DNA from 2 places in the Corynebacterium gerontici genome. Region 1 is predicted to be linked to the other one. Evidence: riboswitches for the same ligand, from Rfam matches in the RefSeq annotation. Region 1 holds a riboswitch; the other holds the start of a gene.
The links. Region 1 has a riboswitch for cobalamin ahead of CGERO_RS03635 (energy-coupling factor ABC transporter permease). Riboswitches for the same ligand answer to the same signal wherever they lie in the genome.

Region 1 (6,278 bases):
ATGCAGATCCTTCAGCACGGGCCAGAAGGATTCGGGAATCGCCCGATGCTCGTTGAGTAGGGTGCCATCCATATCGATGGCAATGACGTAGGGAATATCGCTCATGTTTATGCACCCATCCGATACGCGTCGTGAACTCCGATTATTCGGGAACCTTCAAAAGAAATGATCAATCGACCATCGCTGCACTCAAGCTCTGCTGTGTGCTGATCGGTGGCGATAAGCCGGGCATTGCGCTGGCGGGCATAGAAGTCCAGACTTCGGCGAGCATTGACGTGCTCCGGTGTTGTCACGTTCAAGGTTGCCATGGCTGCTGCTTTGCTGAGCGGAGGCAGGACGGCATCGCCGCCGAAGATCAAGATTCCAATGGTGTTGGCGTCGAGCTGACAAAAGGCGTGGGTCCACTGGCGCAAGATGGGTTTCGCGGCGGATTCAAGGCGCAAGTGCTGTGCCTCCTCAACGCTCCACTCTGGGCGCAAAAGCGCGGCAATGCCGTGCTCCATGGCGAATTGCTGCACCGATTGAACTGCTGGATGGTGCGCCTGTTCCTGCCATTGAAAACGGAACCGTCCCTCGCGGATGGTGGCGATCAGCAGAGCTGGGCCAAAGGGGGTGGTATTGCTCTTGGGGTCGAATGCGATGATCTCGGGGTTGCCCAGACCTTCATAAAACAGCTGATGTTCGCAGGAGGTGAAGAAGGCGTCGGAGAGGACGTCGAAAAGCTGCATGCTGCCGACGATGGCTGCGTTATTGAGATCGACTGACACACGTTGTTCAGCGTCTGCCAAGGTGACGATGTTGGCTTCTTGCTCGAATTGTAGATTTCGTTCGGCGGCGAAGGCCATGAGCGCCCGCTCGGTGTCTTGTAAGGTTGGGACGCTCCCCAGCCCAACCGTCAAAGCTGTCTTCAGAGGCAACCGGGGGAGAGGCTCTTGCAACACCACCAGATCAAAGGTGCTGTCGGCCAAAGGAACGAAATACGCCGGCCCGTTGCCGTTGAGCGTGCGGGCAGCGCTGACGAGGGCATCGCTGCCTTCTTGCACTCCACGTAGTTCCGGAACGTCGAAGGTGAACTCTTGGCACCATGTCCATGATTGCTCACGAATATGTGCGCTGGTGACGGCGAAGAAGGTGTGGAGCTGGGACCCGGAACGGATTTGCACCTGGTAGCCGCCGGGAACCGGGTTGAAAGCAATGTCCTTGATGGGGCCACAGGACTGCTGGAGAGCGTAGCTTGCTGCGGCTTGTGCGATGGCACCGTCGACAAGCACCTCCGAAAGTGAGGTGGGGGCGGGTAATTCCATAGCGCTCCTTCTTCCAATTATCACGAATCAGCTCCAGCGTAGCGCCGGATGATAGCTGAGTTGGCCTCCGCATAGGAAAAGAAATGCTAAGGTGCCAAAAATGCCCTATACACTCGCTCACCCACTTGCGGTTGCACCCTTGTCGCGAGCAAAAGGTTTCGCATGGTTTCTTACGGCAGCGCTGGTCTGCGGATCCTTGGCACCCGATGCTGTGATGTTTATCAATCCCTTCATCACCATGCCGTGGACCTACGACGACGCCCACAGTTGGTGGGGAGTGTTCATCATCGATCTCCCCATCGCGTACTTGTTGTGGATGACGTGGGCGTTTTTGGTTGCCCCGGGCTATCGGATTTGCGCGCCCCGATGGTTGGCCCTGCGGCTTCCCGAGTACACCCCGCCCAATAAGCAGCGCGCTATCCGTGCCGTCCCCTCGGCACTCATTGGCATTGCAACGCACCTGTTGTGGGATTCCTTCACGCATGCGGGATATCCTCTGACCGACCCCGGCGGTCTGCTCGACCGAACTGTTGCGGGGTTTTCGCTATTCCGGCTCTTGCAGCACGGATCCTCGCTGCTTGGGCTCGTGGGGGTTGTGGTGTGGTTATACCTGAAACTTAGGAAGAAGAAGCGCGGCCAGGCCTTCGGACGTGCGCTGATTTGGCCGTGGGTGATGCCGCTGGCGGCGGGGCTCCTTGCTCCCCTCTACCTCATTGCGCAGCAGAATCTGCAACATCCGAAGGTGGTACTACTTGCGTTGGTGAACACTGCCACCGGCACCGTCAGCGGCGTGGTGATCGCATCCGCCTTCAGCGCAGCGCTCGTGCTTTTGAGTCGTGGATCGACCGCTTCACGAATGGTGAGCGCTACAGAATAATTGGTGCTGTTGAGCTTCTGATATACTAGGGCACGAGTGTGTGCAGGTGCACGGGAATGTCGGTGAGAATCCGGCAGCGGACCCCGCCACTGTATTCGTAAAACTTTGGGCTGTGGTGCTGTCACTGAACAAGATGATTGCTTTGGGAAGGCAGTGCCGTGATGAGCCAACGATGAGCCAGGAGACCGACCTGCGCGCACCCCAAAAAGGATTCAGCCTTGCATCCGCGGGGATTCGGATGCCGAGCAAAAGAAAAGAGAACACCGGAATGCATATCGCAGAAGGATTCTTGCCACTAAGCCACTGCGTGGCGTGGGGTGCTGTTGCCACCCCCTTCGTTGTCCACGGTGCCAGGGCGATCAAAATTCAACTCAAAGAGCAGCCGGGCAGCGGCATGTTGCTTGGGGCCGCGGGTGCGTTCACCTTCGTGCTCAGTGCTCTGAAGATGCCGTCGTTTACCGGATCGTCCTCTCACCCCACCGGCACCGGCTTGGGGGCGGTGCTGTTTCGTCCGCCGGTCATGGCACTCCTGGGATCAATCGTGCTGTTGTTCCAGGCATTGCTTTTGGCTCACGGCGGCATCACCACTTTGGGTGCCAATATCTTCTCCATGGCGATTGTGGGGCCTTGGGTCGGGTACGGGGCGTGGAAGCTCACCAGAAAGTGGGGCGTATCCGCCGAAGTAGGCGTGTTTTTTGCGGCGTTGTTCGCTGATCTTTCCACGTACGTGGTGACGGCTACGCAATTGGCGGCGGCACACCACGATGCTGGTTTCTTCAACGCATGGATCACCTTCCTGGGGCTGTATGCCCCAACGCAGTTGCCGATTGCTGCAGCCGAAGGCATCGTCACGGTACTGATCTTCCGGGCACTCAGCACTATTGCACTCAATGATCTGTTGCGTCTTGGTGTGCTGGACACAGAACGCAAGGTTGAAGCAGAGGTGGTGGGATCATGAAGAAGATTCCTTCGTGGGCTTTGGTCATCTTGACTTTCCTGTTGCTCAGCGCTCCCATGCTGGTGAACAGCGGATCCAATGTCGATGAGCCCTTCGCCGGTACCGACGCTGCTGCGGAGACGCTGGTGGAAGACGCAAACCCTGGCTACGAGTCCTGGTTCAGCCCACTGGTGGGGGAGCTTCCCGCCGAGGTGGAGTCGGGCCTTTTTGCACTCCAAGCAGCGTTGGGCGCAGGTTTGTTGGGCTACGTGCTCGGCGCCTACCGAGAGCGCAACCGCAACGAACTCGAAGAAACTCGGAAGAGTTAATTGAATCCCCTCGAGCGTGCCGCGGCGCGCAGTGCCTGGGCCACCCGGCATGTGACGGAAAAAGCTGTGCTCCTGTTGGGCCTGGTGGTAGTGTGCGTCGCGGTGCCGGTGGGGTGGGTTTCGTGCTTAATTGCAGCAACGTTGCTCTGGGTGGTGATCGCGGCGAACGTGCCGTTTCGGCTCCTCCTCGCTCTGCTGCTCGCCCCGATGATGTTCATTCTGCTGAGTCTGGTGCCGCTTACGGTAGTGATATCACCCGAAGGCTTGGTGTGGGTTCCTGACGGCCCATCAACGGCTGTAATGGTGTTTATTCGTTCGATGCTGGCAACCACGGCCACCATCCTGTTCTCGCTGACCACCCCAATGCCGGAGATTTTTCGTTGGCTGCGTTCCATCGGGGTGCCGCAATATCTGGTGCATGTTCTTTCGCTGACGTACACCATGACGTCGACGTTGCTCACTACTGCTCGCACCATGTGGGAGTCTCAAGCGATGCGTTTGGGGCACAGCAATCGCAGGCGTTGGATTCGTTCACTTGCTGATCAGGCGGCGAGCCTTTTCGTGCATGCTTTTTCGCGGGCTCGTCGGCTACAGGAAGGCTTGGAATTACGCGCCGAGGCGGGATCGATGCTGGTGCTGAGCCACACCCCTACGCTTCGTAAATCTTTCGTGGTGGGAAGTGTGGCATGGTTGGGATTGCTCACTGCTCTTGCTGTAAGGGGGTTACCATGGGTGCACTAATCGAGGCCGAATATCTGCATTTTCAGCGTGAGGATCGCACCATACTTCGAGATGTATCGCTGACCTTGCGCCCGGGCGAACGCGTCGCGTTGCTGGGGGCAAATGGGGTGGGTAAGTCCACGCTGATGCGCATGCTCGCCGGTGCCTGGCAACCAAGCGCGGGGAGGGTGCTTGTCGACGCCCGCCCGGTTCAATACAACCGCAAGGGAAGGGATCGGGTGCGCCAGCGGGTACAGATGGTGCTCCAGGAGCCGGACGATCAAATCTTCGCCACCAGCGTTGCAGCGGATGTGTCCTATGGGCCGATGAATCTGGGTCTGGATGAGGCTGAGGTGCGCAAGCGAGTAGAGGACGCGCTTGAAGCGACGGGCATTCAAGCATTAGCTCAGCGGGTCCCACACCAGCTTTCATTCGGTCAGCGAAAGCGAGTAGCGCTCGCTGGTGCGTTGGCGATGCACCCCGCTGCACTGCTGCTCGATGAACCCACCGCCGGCCTGGATCCACGCGGGACCGAGCAACTTCTGGCCGTGCTCGAGCGTCTATCCGAGCAAGGCACCGCGCTGCTGTTCGCTACCCACGACGTCAATGCCGCGGTCACGCTGGCGCAAAGAATCATCGTCTTGGTGGATGGTCGTGCACATGAAGGGGGCATTCACATGCTCACCGATGAAGCATTTGTGGAGCACGCGGGGCTCGCGCTGCCTTGGGCGCCGCTGGTGAGCCAAAAACTCGGCCGGAATATCACAACGCCCCGCGACTTGCTGTGACGCAAGTGGTGCGGGGCGTGGGGCGTCGAAAAGCTTAGAGCTCGGCCGAGGGAACACGCTTTGGCAGCACGAGCGGACGTGCGCCGGCAACTTCCTCCACGATGCGGATGACCTGGTTGGAGTAGCCGAACTCATTGTCGTACCAGACGTACAGCACCAGGTGCTTGCCCTCGGCGATCGTGGCGAGGCCGTCGACGATCCCCGCGTGGGTGGTGCCGATGAAATCGGAGGACACAACCTCGGGGGAGTGGATGTAGGTGATCTGCTGGCGCAGGTCGGAGTGTAGCGCCACGCGATCCATCAGGGAGTTCACCTCCTCGCGGGTGACCTCCTTTTCCAGGGTGAGGTTGAGCACCGCCATGGACACGTCCGGGGTGGGCACTCGGATGGCGTTGCCCGTGAGCTTGCCGTGGAGTTCCGGCAGAGCCTTGGACACGGCTCTTGCTGCGCCAGTTTCAGTGAGCACCATGTTCAGCCCGGCCGCACGGCCGCGGCGCTCGCCCTTGTGGAAGTTGTCGATCAGGTTCTGGTCGTTAGTGAAGGAGTGCACCGTTTCCACGTGGCCGTGCTCGATGCCGTAGTGGTCGTTGATCACCTTCAGGGTGGGGGTGATGCCGTTGGTGGTGCAGGAAGCTGCGGTGATGATCTGATCGTCTTCGTTGATGTCGCCGTGGTTGATGCCGTAGACGATATTCTTCAGGTCGCCCTTGCCTGGGGCGGTGAGCACAACGCGCTTGACGCCCTTGGACTTCAGGTGCTGGGACAGGCCTTCGCGATCGCGCCAACGGCCAGTATTATCCACGACCACCGCGTCATTGATGCCGTAGGCGGTGTAGTCCACCGAGGCGGGATCGTTTGAGTAGATCACCTGGATCTTGGTGCCGTTTGCCCAGATTACATCGTTTTCTTCATCCACGGTGATGGTGCCGTTGAATGCGCCGTGGACGGAATCGCGACGCAGCAAGGAGGCGCGCTTCACCAGATCCTTTTCGCCATTCTTGCGCACCACCACGGCGCGCAGGCGTACTCCACCGTAGGCTGCCTCGCGCTGGATGAGGATGCGTGCGAGGAGGCGGCCAATGCGGCCGAAGCCGTAGAGCACCACATCGGTGGATTCCATTTGCTGCTCGGTGCCCAGGACTTCTGCCAGTTCCTCGCGCAAGAAGGCGTCAAGATCGCCGCCCTTTTCGCGATGCGCCACGGTGAGGCGTCCGAGATCGATGGAGGCGGTGCCGAGGTCGAGCTTGCTCAACGCTTCCAATACCGGAAGGGTATCGGAAGGTGAAAGTTCCTCTTCTGTTGCAAGGCGTGAGTAGCGATGCG
Region 2 (6,278 bases), 220 kb from region 1:
GAAGAAGCCCGCAGCAGCTCGAGCAGACGCAGTTGGTGAAAGGTATCAAGATGATTAGTCGGTTCATCCAGGAACAGCACCGGCGTGTCCTGGGCGAAGCCTCGAGCAATGAGCGCACGCCTTCTCAAACCGCCGGAGAGCATGCCGCAGGGCGTGTCCGCATGAGTTGTGAGACCGCAGGTCTCGATTGCTTCGTCGATCACTGATTCGTGCTTCTTCGCCGACAACTCCCACGCACGTGCATAGGGAAGACGACCTAGCGTGACAAGCTCTTTGACCGTGAGATCCTCGGGCAAAGCTTCTTCCTGTGACACCATCGCCAGCATTGTCGCCTTCTGGCGACTTTTGAGCTTTTCGACGTCCCACGCTCCACCACCCCCACGCAACTCAACCTTGCCCGCTGCCAAAGGATGAACTCCCGCGAGCCCTCTGAGTAACGTGGTCTTTCCTACGCCATTGGTGCCCACGATGGCGGTTACTGTTGCTGGTTCGCACTGAAATTCCACCGCGTTTACAACTATGCGCTGGCCAAATCCGACACCCACGCCTTGAACGCTAACTTGATACGCCGTCATTGATGACCTCCACTAAAGCGGAGTGCTCCCCTTCCCATCAAGAGAAGGAACAGCGGCGCCCCGATAGCACCGGTCACCACTCCAAGCGGTATTTCCTGTGGCGCGGCGGCTATCCGCGCGAGCACATCTACCCACAGCAGGAACAGGGCACCACACAACATGGCCACAGGCATGAGCCGCAGGTGTAGTGACCCAACGAGCAGACGCCCCACGTGGGGAACCACCAGCCCGACGAATCCGATGCCACCGGCTACCGCTACCATCGTGCCAACCAGTAACGCTTGGAAGAAGAAAAGTGCTCGGCGCAGCAGCTCGACATTCACTCCCACGGTGGCAGCCATATCTGGTCCAACCATGATCGCGTCGCAATAGCGGTGCAGTGCCAACATGAAAGCAAACGCGATGAGGAGCGCACAGAGCGGAATCAGCAGCTTGGGAAACGTTGCTCCCGAGACGGAACCGAGAAGCCAGAACATCACCGATTGCGCCGCCCTGGGATCGGGCCCTTTGAAAACCAGAAAACTAGCGAGCGCCGAGAATGCGCTCGACATCACTACTCCAGTCAAAATGAGGCGAAGAGGATGGAATCCACCCTGAAGATTCGTGATCAGATAGACCGAGGCTGTCGCGATCAGCGCGCCAATAAATGCGCCTCCCGAGAGCGCGTACACCCCAAAGCTGCCCAAGAGACCAAAGGTGAGCACGGCAGTTGCTCCAACGCTCGCCCCAGACGCAACCCCGAGCAGATAGGGATCAGCAAGCGGGTTTCGCACCAGCGTTTGCATGATAATGCCCGAGAGCGCGAGGCCGGCGCCGACGAGCATCGCTAACAATCCCCTGGGGGCTCTCAACTGCCAGATCACCGTATCGAGCGCAGCGTCTTCAACTACATCGTTTCGCAAGCGTGCAAGAACAACGTCAAGCACCGCGCCACGGCTAACATCAACTGATCCGAAGCTAAGAGATGCGAGGAAACTCGCAATCAGGAGTCCTACAAGCGTTATCAATAAGACCAGCACAGCCCATCGTGAGCTGAACTGGCGGTTGCGGGTGAATTGCCCCACGCGCCCTCAATTCCGTGACGTGCACTCTCCCGGCAGCTCCTTTGTACGCGAAAGGCGATCTGCGCGTTGTCTGGTTCAGGGGGCGTGATCGGACTATCACCGTTGCGCGCCAGTCCCGGATTTCCACCGGAGTTCCCGCCACCACATAACCCTGGAAAAGGAAATGATACCCAATTAGAACACAATGGAGGAGAACAGGGGTAAATTCCAAAGGTATGAGCATGTTCAAGAAATCCAACACCGCCCTCAAGCCCGCCAAAAAGGTCAATACCGCATCGGTGGTCATCACCGGCCTCGTCGGCGGTTGGCTCACCGCTCGGGAAACTGGCATCCGCCCCCTCGGCGGCGTAGTGCTCGGCCTCGCTGGCGTCTACGCAGCTCGTTCATGGGCAGCCAAGACCAACGCACCCACAACCGCCGAACTGGTTGGCACCTACCTCGGCGCCTTCGGCCTCAGCCACCCGCTGGCGAAGAAGATAGGAGCATGGCCGTCTGTAATCGCAGTAACCACCGTGGCCTCAGGCGCTGCGTGCGTTCTGTCTGACATTCGCTAACTACGCGCGCTGAGACTCCCGGGCAGCCAGGGAGCTCAGCACGCCGATAATCAGCACGGCCGCGGCCAGCAGAATCGCCTGGCCATAGGCCGCGCCAATTCCCGTGCTTTGTACCCGCCACTGCAGCACCGCGCCGACGGCTGCTGAACCAACCACCGAGCCCACTTGGCGAGTGGTGTTGTACACCCCTGAGCCCGCGCCCATAAGACGGAGCGGAAGATCACGCATGGTGGAGGTTGAGTTTGGCGCCCAGATCACTGAATTTCCCAAACCCTGAATCACCATAATTGCGATGAACCATCCTCCAGCCAGACCCACAATCATGGCGGCTCCTAGCAGGAAGAAGGACATCGAAAGCACCGAGAATCCGAGTGCCGCCAACCGGCCCGGCGAGACCTTGTCCGCCATCCTGCCAACGAAGGGCGAAAGTACAGCGGAAATCAATGCCTGCGGCACCATGAATAGTCCGGCCTTCAACGCGCTGTAGTCATGCACTTGCTGCAAATACAGCATCACCGGTAGTGGGGTGCCGGCAACGGCAAAGCCCATGACCGCAATGCCAATATTGCCCAAGGAAAAATTGCGGATGGCGAAAAGCGAAAGTGGAGCCAACGGCTCTTTTCCACGCTGCTCCGCCCTCGCTTGCTGCTTCACAAACAGCACGGCCATCAACACGCCGCCAACCATGAGCGCCCAAATGTACCAGCGCCACTGCGCCCGTTCGCCCTCTTGAAGGGCGAAGATAAACGAAGATACCGCCAACACCGAAAGCAGCATGGAGAGTCCGTCGATGGTGCGCTCAATCGGCTTGAAGCGCGGCACCCAACGCGCCACGGCGATCACGGAGATAACACCGAGGGGCACATTGATGAAGAAGATCCACTGCCAGCCGACCGTGGTGGTGATAATGCCGCCGAGCATCGGACCCGCGAGCGTGGCCAGACCCGCTGTTGTTCCCCACACACCCAAAGCGGCCCCGCGGCGTTCCCTGGCAAAGATTCGATTAATCACGCTCATGGTTTGTGGCGTCAGCAGCGAGGCGCCGAAACCCTGCACAGCGCGAGCAAGAATCAACATAGCCATGTTTGGCGCAAAGCCACACGCAAGTGAGCTCACGGTAAAAATGACCATGCCCAGGATGTAGACGTTCTTTGGCCCGAACTTGTCACCCAAGCGTCCGGTAATCAACAATGGCACGGCGAAAGTCAACAGGTACGCAGAGGTTACCCAAATGACTTCGTTATAGCTGGCCCCCAGCGAACTCTGCAGCACCGGAGTCGCGACTGCCACGATGGTTTGATCCAGCAGAATCATGAAGAAACCAATGCACAGGGCAATAAGCGCAGGCCAGGCCTTGCGTTCTTCCAGTGGCATCTGCGGGTATGTCTGGCTCACTCTTCTCCTAGAAAACGTCCCGGCATCAAAAACTCAAGCCACCTTACTCCCCCAGCACGCTACACTCACACAGCATGAGCACAGCCTTTCTTTTGCGCAGCACGAACAGCGAAGATTTCACCTATTTTGGCCGTTTGAATTTTCTGACTGACACCTACGGCGATGAACACGGTGAGCTCAGCAGTGGCTTCGACGAGGACACCCGCTTCTACATCGATAGCTGGGATCCCAATGATGGGGTCATCGCATTCGATCACCACCAGATCCCCGCTGGTGGCCTTTGGTGGTGCTGGGGCACGCCTGGGCATCACGGACGCGGATTCGTCGACAAGCAAACCCCTGAACTAGCGCTCGCCGTTGAACAGCGCTTTGGCGGCAAAGGTGTGGCAAAGCAGCTTTTCGCCGCCTGCTTCGAGCAGCTCCGGGCCCGCGGCACCAAGGCGGTGTCCCTGTGCGTTTCCCACGAAAATACAAAAGCTCGAAGCCTGTATGAAAAACTGGGCTTCGAGCTCGTGCGCAACGACGTCGACTACGCCGTCATGCGTCGGGATCTTTAACGCGCTGCCTCGAAGGCGGCACCGACCTTATACAGGCGGTCGTCCTGGAACGCCGGCGCCATGATCTGCATGCCAACGGGCAAACCGGTATCGGATGCCAAGCCGGCGGGCACACTCATGCCGCACAGGCCGGCAAGGTTCAGCGGCAGGGTGCAGAGGTCGAAGTTGTACATTGCCAGGGGATCTTCGGCCTTCTCTCCCAATTTAAACGCCGTGGTAGGGGTGGTGGGAGATACCAAGACGTCCACCTTTTCATAGGCATTTGCGAAGTCCTGGGCGATGAGTGTGCGCACACGCTGCGCCTGCAGGTAGTAGGCGTCGTAGTAGCCCACGGAGAGCGCATAGGTACCAAGGATGATGCGGCGCTTGACCTCGGCCCCAAAGCCGGCTGCGCGGGTCATCGCCATGACTTGCTCGGCGGAATGGGTTCCGTCGTCGCCCACGCGCAATCCATAACGCATGCCATCAAAACGAGCCAGGTTACTGGAGACCTCGCAGGGCAGAATCAAGTAGTAGGCGGCCAAAGCATCGTCGAAGTGCGGGCAGTCCACCTCAACGATTTCAGCGCCGAGCTCAGTCAGCTTTTCGACGCCCGCGTGGAAGGATTCCAGCACGCCCGGCTGGTAGCCTTCGCGGTCAAACTGCTTGACCACACCAACCTTCAGCCCGCGCAAATCACCCTTTGCACCTTCGCGTGCGGCGGCAACAACGTCAGGCACGGCACGGTCGACGCTGGTGGCGTCGTACTTGTCGTGGCCAGCGATGACCTCGTGGAGCAGCGCGGTGTCTAACACAGTGCGAGCGCTTGGCCCACCCTGATCCAGCGAAGAAGCACACGCCACCAGACCATAACGTGACACGGTGCCGTAAGTAGGCTTCACACCTACTGTGTTGGTCAATGCGGCGGGTTGACGAATCGATCCGCCTGTGTCCGTGCCAATGCCCAGCGGCGCAAGGCCAGCCGCCAACGCAGCGGAGGTGCCGCCGCCAGAACCGCCCGGGGTGCGTTCGGTATCCCAGGGGTTGCGGGTCGGGCCGTAGGCGGAGTTTTCCGTGGAAGAGCCCATGGCAAATTCGTCCATGTTCGTTTTACCAAGGATCGGGATTCCCGCCTCGCGGATCTTCTTGGTCACGGTGGCGTCGTAGGGCGCCATGTATCCTTCGAGGATCTTCGAAGCGCAGGTCGTGGGCGCATCGGTGGTGACGAACACGTCCTTCAACGCCAGCGGTACGCCCGCTAGATTTGACGCGGGGGCATCACCAGCCTTCAGGGAAGCATCAACGGCATCAGCGGCCGCCAGAGCCTCATCGGCGCCCACGTGAAGGAAGGAGTTAAGTGTGCCGTCGATCTCGGCGATGCGATCGAGGTGAGCTTGCGTTACGTCCCGAGAGCTCACTTCACCGGAATGGATCAGTTGGGCCAGTTCCGCTGCGCTTTTCGAAGTCAGGCCTTCTTCAGGCACGAGGTATTGATTCATTAGTCCTGCTCCCCCAAAATCTGTGGCACTTCGAAACGATCTTGCTCAACCTTCGGCGCCTGGTCGAGCGCTTGCTCCTGGGTGAGAAGCTGCTCAACTTCGTCGGCGCGCATGCTTGTGTGAATGGCATGCGGGTGGCTCATCGGCTCCACACCTTGGGCCGCAACTTTTTGCACGTCGCTCACGCTGCCAATGATGCCGTCGATTTGCTCGGCAAAATGGTCGAGCTCCTCGTCAGTGAGCGCCAAGCGGGCAAGCTTAGCCAGGTGGGCGACTTCATCGCGCGTTATCTCAGGCACAGGTTGATCCTTTTGGTCGTTTTCAATGCTCATGCCACCGCTTCGGGCGGTGGCAAGTGTTATGCCTCTATAGTACTGCACGCAAAGTTGGCTAGGATGGTGGGGATTCTTTTTCACCATGTTTTCGGAGTTTTCAATGTCCTACTTGATTCGTGTGCTGATTCCCGACACCCCGGGCAGCTTAGGTCGGCTTGCCGACGCCATCGGCACCGTCGACGCCAACATCGTGTCGGTGGACGTCGTAGAGGCATTCCCGGACGGCACGGTCATGGACGACATGGTGGTGGATTTGCCGGCAGGAACCATGGCAGATTCTCTCATCAGCGCCGCTCAGGCACTCGAAGGTGTGGAGGTTG

Region 2: it holds a riboswitch for cobalamin, as region 1 does, so the genes downstream of both, CGERO_RS04710 (FecCD family ABC transporter permease) here and CGERO_RS03635 (energy-coupling factor ABC transporter permease) in region 1, are expected to answer to the same signal.

The regions. Positions count from the first base shown of each region.
Region 1 covers NZ_CP033897.1:766,921-773,198, forward strand. The annotation lists gene CGERO_RS03620 (HAD family hydrolase) at 1-105, opposite strand, end outside; gene CGERO_RS03625 (DUF6882 domain-containing protein) at 108-1,304, opposite strand; gene CGERO_RS03630 (DUF4184 family protein) at 1,405-2,181, shown strand; cobalamin riboswitch at 2,209-2,389, shown strand; gene CGERO_RS03635 (energy-coupling factor ABC transporter permease) at 2,450-3,139, shown strand; gene CGERO_RS03640 (energy-coupling factor ABC transporter substrate-binding protein) at 3,136-3,447, shown strand; gene cbiQ (cobalt ECF transporter T component CbiQ) at 3,448-4,188, shown strand; gene CGERO_RS03650 (energy-coupling factor ABC transporter ATP-binding protein) at 4,176-4,955, shown strand; gene CGERO_RS03655 (glyceraldehyde-3-phosphate dehydrogenase) at 4,990-6,278, opposite strand, start outside.
Region 2 covers NZ_CP033897.1:985,925-992,202, reverse strand. The annotation lists gene CGERO_RS04715 (ABC transporter ATP-binding protein) at 1-575, opposite strand, end outside; gene CGERO_RS04710 (FecCD family ABC transporter permease) at 572-1,639, opposite strand; adenosylcobalamin-variant (AdoCbl-variant) riboswitch at 1,715-1,794, opposite strand; gene CGERO_RS04705 (hypothetical protein) at 1,861-2,193, shown strand; gene CGERO_RS04700 (DHA2 family efflux MFS transporter permease subunit) at 2,194-3,567, opposite strand; gene CGERO_RS04695 (GNAT family N-acetyltransferase) at 3,663-4,145, shown strand; gene gatA (Asp-tRNA(Asn)/Glu-tRNA(Gln) amidotransferase subunit GatA) at 4,142-5,623, opposite strand; gene gatC (Asp-tRNA(Asn)/Glu-tRNA(Gln) amidotransferase subunit GatC) at 5,623-5,922, opposite strand; gene CGERO_RS04680 (ACT domain-containing protein) at 6,059-6,278, shown strand, end outside.